Regions from separate parts of the Roseburia sp. genome, predicted to be linked through region 2. Evidence: predicted binding sites of a transcription regulator. Region 2 holds the regulator's gene; the other holds the start of a gene.
What was found. The regulator Rex, encoded in region 2, represses fermentation and respiration genes when NADH is low (regulators of the CRP and FNR family bind a similar motif). The targets are predictions, from matches to a motif close to ATTGTTAANTANTTAACAAT.
Positions count from the first base shown of each region.

Region 1: a site for Rex is predicted at 1,569-1,588, ahead of gap (type I glyceraldehyde-3-phosphate dehydrogenase). Genes of this name have one in related genera too.

Region 1 is NZ_JBGLEJ010000004.1:126,391-129,597, reverse strand. Features, by position in the region: gene ACDD58_RS03975 (IS1634 family transposase) at 1-1,319, opposite strand, end outside; gene gap (type I glyceraldehyde-3-phosphate dehydrogenase) at 1,712-2,728, shown strand; gene pgk (phosphoglycerate kinase) at 2,829-3,207, shown strand, end outside.
Region 2 is NZ_JBGLEJ010000005.1:669,742-672,948, forward strand. Features, by position in the region: gene abc-f (ribosomal protection-like ABC-F family protein) at 1-1,238, shown strand, start outside; gene ACDD58_RS14510 (redox-sensing transcriptional repressor Rex) at 1,363-2,016, shown strand; gene ACDD58_RS14515 (NAD(P)H-hydrate dehydratase) at 2,103-3,207, shown strand, end outside.

The sequences.
Region 1 (3,207 bases), on a different contig from region 2:
TCTTCTTCAGCAATCTTATCCGTATCGAGATAATAGTGGATATTAGCTTTTTCTCCTTCGTTGGTTACAGCTACCTTATTTACAAATCTTGCAGGATCATTTGGATTTTTGCGCTGTTTTTTTAGAGAGCCATTTGCAACCATTTTTTCTGCCCGACAGATCTGCTCCGCACGGATGGATTTCTGATAAGCGGCATATTTAGGGGAGTAGGTTATGATCAATCTTTGATCCAGTTTTTTTGTTGTAAATGGTTCGTCTTTATAATAAAGCTGGTTCTTGTCATCATCTGTCAGTTTTGTGAGGTCAACAGGTTTATCATCTGAGAGACGTTTAAAGCCAGTTTTCTTTAAAGCCCATGCCCGGTCTTCAGCAGGCAGCTTTTTGATGGACTGAGTGACAATAAATGCCCTCTGTCCCATGTGATTAAGAACACGGTTATCCTCAGAAGCAAGTCCGGCGTCACTGCAATAGATAAACTTATCACAGCCGAATTGTTGGAGAATCTTTGTTTCTAAAGGTTTTAAGGATTTCTGCTCATTTTGGTTTCCAGGAAAGAGTGAGAAAGCCAAAGGTATTCCGTCACCATCCGTAAAGAGACCCATTTGAATAATGGGATTCGGACGGTGCTCTTTGCTTTTTCCGTATTTTTTATCTCCATTTTCCTGTTCGATTTCAAAGTAGTAGTTTGTGCAATCATAATAAAGGATCCGATCCATTCTGTCACCGAGAAAAAAGCTATTTTTATAAACTTCTGATTGAATAAAATCCATTTCAGAAGCAAGAACAGAAAGAGCTCGGTACACATCATGAAGTTCATAAGTGGGAGGCTCAAGGAACTGTTTTGCTGCTCGGAAAGAAGAACTTTTGCTGGAAGGTTCCAGGACCCTTGTATAAATTAAATCAGATAAAATCGCATTAAGATCATACTCGAATTTATGTCGGCTTTTGATTTTTCGGCAGATAGAATCGAGCTTAAGCCCATAGTAAATAGACTGAAGAAAAAGATATCCGCCAGAAAAAAGTTTCTGCTTATTATAGTCCATGAGTCTGTTGGAATGAAATGGGATCATGACAGTAGCATCCTCTTTTTCACTTTTATATTTCAGTGTTTCAAGACGAGCTTGTTCATTTGCCCATTCAACAACTCCGTCACGATCCGTGTGGAGCTGCGCTGATAATTCAGCTAATGTACCTAATTTTCGGATGGTTTTGGAAGTACTTTTCCCATTGGCATTTGTATAGGACTGAGTGATGTAAAAGGACTCAGAATTTTTTGATTTTGATGTTGTTATACGCACAATAATCACCTCTGTCACCATTATACAACATATCACCAAATATTACTATATAATAAAAATAAAAATTTGACAAAAAAATAAGTCTATTTCAAGGCTTTGCGGTACGTTTTTGCATTTCAATGTGTCAAACTCCCGGGGCGATTTATTTCATAAACAAACCAACATTTGGTAAGTAGCTTATGATATAGTATAGCCTATCCCACAAAAGAAAAGAAGTCATATTTGTATATTTTGTATAAAATTCATGAAAAAACGACCGGAAAATTGCATATAGTGAAAAATTTAACAAACACAGAATAAAGTAGAGAAAAAGGCTTGAACTTTCAAAAGAAATTGGTTAAAATAAAGGAAGCTTGGGACGGGCATAAGTCCCATCAAGTTATCACATTTACAAATTCTAGGAGGAATTAAAAATGGCAGTAAGAGTAGCAATCAATGGTTTTGGCCGTATTGGTCGTCTTGCTTTCAGACAGATGTTTGGAGCAGAAGGATATGAAGTAGTAGCAATCAACGATTTAACAAGTCCTAAAATGTTAGCACACTTGTTAAAATATGATTCATCTCAGGGTAAATATGAGCATGCTGATGAAGTATCTTCAACAGATGATTCTATCATCGTTTGCGGTAAAGAGATCAAAATCTACGCATTCCCAGATGCAAACAACTGCCCATGGGGAGATTTAAAAGTTGACGTTGTATTAGAGTGCTCCGGTTTCTATACAAGCAAAGAAAAAGCACAGGCTCACATCAATGCAGGTGCTAGAAAAGTTGTTATCTCTGCTCCAGCAGGAAATGACCTTCCTACTATCGTTTATAATACAAACCACGAGACATTAAAAGCTTCTGATACAATCATTTCAGCAGCTTCCTGTACAACAAACTGCTTAGCACCAATGGCAGATGCATTAAACAAATATGCTCCGATCCAGTCTGGTATCATGGTAACAATCCATGCTTACACAGGTGATCAGATGACTCTTGATGGACCTCAGAGAAAAGGTGATTTAAGAAGATCACGTGCAGCAGCAGTTAACATCGTTCCTAACAGCACAGGTGCTGCAAAAGCAATCGGTCTTGTTATCCCAGAGTTAAACGGTAAATTAATCGGATCTGCTCAGCGTGTACCAACCCCAACAGGTTCTACAACAATCTTAACAGCAGTTGTTAAGAAAGCTGGAGTAACAAAAGAAGACATCAATGCAGCTATGAAAGCAGCAGCTAACGAGTCTTTCGGTTACAACGAGGATGAGATCGTTTCTTCCGATATCGTAGGAATGAGATTTGGTTCATTATTCGATGCAACTCAGACAATGGTTAATCAGGTATCTGATGACCAGTACGAAGTTCAGGTTGTTTCATGGTATGACAACGAGAATTCTTACACATCTCAGATGGTTCGTACAATCAAATACTTCAGTGAGTTAGCATAATCGACGGGTTACGATAACTATATGCGACTTTTAGCAGGTCCGGTCCTATTGGACCGGGCCTGTTTTTATACCCCAATTATATAAAAGGAGGACATATATTATGTCATTAAACAAAAAATCTGTAGACGACATTAATGTAAAAGGAAGAAGAGTACTTGTAAGATGTGATTTCAACGTTCCGTTAAAAGATGGAAAAATCACAGATGAGACACGTATCAACGCAGCTCTTCCTACCATCCAGAAATTAATCAACGATGGTGGAAAAGTAATTCTCTGTTCACATCTTGGAAAAGTAAAAAACGGACCAAACGAAGACGAGTCTTTAGCTCCGGTAGCTGAGAAACTTTCTGAGAAACTTGGCAAAAAAGTAAACTTCGTATCTGATTACAATGTAACAGGTGAGGCGGCTACAAAAGCAGTTGCTGAAATGAACGAAGGAGATGTTGTATTATTACAGAATACACGTTTCCGTGGCGCTG
Region 2 (3,207 bases):
ATAAAGCGTATGTATATCAGGGAAATTACTCGGATTTTGCGAAGAAGAAAGCAAAAGTCCGTGAAGATCTGTTAAAACAATATTATAATCAGCAGCGTGAGATCAGACATCAGGAAGAAGTTATCACAAAGTTAAAATCGTTTAACCGTGAAAAATCCATCAAGCGTGCGGAGAGCCGCGAAAAGATGTTAGACAAGATAGAACGTATTGAAAAACCGGTTGAGGACAATACAGACATTAAGATCGTGTTAGAGCCAAATGTGGTCAGCGGAAATGATGTCCTTACGGTGTCAGGTCTTGCAAAATCATATCCGCCGGTTACATTGTTTTCGGATATCTCATTCGAGATTAAACGTGGGGAGCGGGTAGCACTGATCGGCAATAACGGAACCGGGAAAACGACCATCTTAAAGATCATCAATAATCTGATACAGGCAGATGGTGGTACGGTAACACTTGGTTCGAATGTTCACATTGGATATTACGATCAGGAACATCAGCTTTTACATATGGATAAAACCATATTTGAAGAGATCTCAGATGCTTATCCAGAGCTGAATAACACAAAGATCCGCAATGTACTGGCAGCCTTTTTATTTACAAATGATGATGTGTTTAAGCGGATCTCAGATTTAAGCGGTGGTGAAAGAGGCCGTGTCTCCCTGGCAAAACTGATGCTTTCAGATGCTAATTTTCTTATTTTAGATGAGCCGACAAACCATCTGGACATTACATCCAAGGAAATTTTGGAATCTGCATTAAACCAGTATACAGGAACGGTATTTTTTGTTTCACATGACCGCTATTTTATCAATCAGACAGCAACAAGAATCCTGGAGCTGACAGGTGAAACAATTGTAAATTATATCGGAAATTATGATTATTATCTGGAAAAACATGATATTATGACGCAGTTGTATGTGAAACAGCCAGAAACTTCAGATGTGCAGCCTAAGAAACAGGATGATGCCGTTAATAAGCTCGACTGGCAGGCACAAAAAGCAGAGCAGGCAAGGATTCGTAAAATTGAAAACAGTTTAAAAAAAGCCGAGGAAGAGATTGCCGCACTTGAAAGTGAAATAAGCATGATCGATGAAGAATGTGCAAAGCCGGAAAACGCAGTTAATTCCGCAAAATTAAATGAGCTTGCAGCAAGACAGCAGGAGTGCAGGGAACGACTGGAAACCTGCTATGAAACCTGGGAAGAGCTGTCAATGCAGTTAGATGGAACTGATTGATGATATTTCCTGACAAAGCAGAAAATATCTTATTGAAAAAAGATAGTTAAATTTTTCACACATTGACAGACACAGGGGAAATCACTATAATAAACGAGAGAACGTAAGAAAGGTGGAACCTTTTGTGCAGGAAAAAGAAATATCACAGGCAGTTATCCGGAGAATGCCGCGTTATTACCGCTACCTCGGAGAACTCTTAGATGCCGGTGTAGAACGTATATCATCCAATGATCTGAGTAAACGAATGAATGTGACCGCATCCCAGATCAGACAGGATCTGAATAATTTTGGTGGTTTTGGCCAGCAGGGTTATGGTTATAATGTAAAGTTTTTATATGAGGAAATCGGTAAGATATTAGGTTTAAATGAAAGACACAATATTATTGTGGTGGGTGCAGGTAATCTTGGACAGGCACTTACAAACTATGTGAAATTTGAAAAACTTGGTTTTGTGATCATAGGACTGTTTGATGTAAATCCTGCATTGGACGGTGTGACCGTGCGTGGAATCAAAATCCGCATGCTGGATGAATTAGAGAGTTTCTGTGCAGAAAATCAGGTGGATATTGCGGCGCTTACTATGCCAAAGGAAAAGGCTGATGCCATTGCAAACAGACTAGTCGGACTTGGAATCCGCGCAATCTGGAATTTTGCGCATGTAGACCTGGAGCTCATTGATAAAAATGTTGTTGTAGAGAATGTACATCTTTCCGACAGTTTGATGCAGTTATCTTACAACATTGTCAGAAACAAAAAAGCAGAAAAAAACGGCAACTGAAAAGGGTGCCATAAATTCAGGAAGCAATTAGCTGCCGCACAGATCTTTGTGCGGCGTTTTTTGCTTATAACAGGGGGCTTATTATCATGAAGTATCTTGTAAACAGCAGGGAAATGCAAAAATATGACGTAAATACCGTTTTACATTTTAAAGTTCCGGGACTTCTTCTGATGGAGCATGCAGCAATAACATTTGTAAATGAACTCCATAAGCAAAAGGTTGATCTCTCAGAAGTTCTTATCGTATGCGGCAGCGGAAATAATGGTGGAGATGGTTTTGCGATCGCCCGCCTTTTATTTCTGGAGGGACATACTGTTACAGTTGTTTTTGCTGGAAATAAAGATCATTGCTCGGAGCAAAACAGAATCCAGCAGGATATTTTAAATGCATATGGTGTTCCTGTCTATACGGATTTACCGGAACAGATCAGACCAACAACTGTCATAGATGCACTATTTGGTGTAGGGTTGTCGAGAGACGTGACTGGTACTTATGCAGATATATTATGTTGTATGAATACACTTCCGGGAGAAAAAGTGGCAGTGGATATTGCATCCGGAATTTCTGCAGATACAGGTGCTGTCCTTGGTATGGCATTTCGTGCAGATATCACGATCACATTCGCATTTGCGAAATTAGGCAGTATTCTCTGGCCGGGAAATGAATATGCCGGCAGAGTGATCGTATGTGATATCGGTATCACGAAAGAAAGCTGGCTGGGAGAGACACCGTCAGTAATGGCATTGGAAACGAAAGATTTATTGCTGCTCCCGGAGAGAAAAAGTCATTCTAATAAAGGAAGCTATGGAAAACTTTTGCTGATCGCAGGAAGTGTCAATATGGCAGGGGCGGCAGTTTTATCTGCAAAAGCTGCTTACGCCACAGGATGCGGTCTGGTGCGTGTGCTGACGCCGGAAGAAAACAGGATTATTTTACAGAGCTGTGTTCCAGAGGCGGTTCTTACTACTTATGATAAAAATGCTGCTCCGGGGAAGGCTGTATTACAGGAGGCTTTTGATTGGGCAGATGCCATTGTGGCAGGTCCCGGGCTTGGGAAAGAAAAAACTGCTGCACAGATATTAAATTTTGTGTTAGAATATGGAACGTCACAGGAAAAGAAAGCAATTCTTTTTGATGCGGATGCGTTAAATCTGATAGCAGAGCAGAATGACTTACCAGAGGCAGATATCT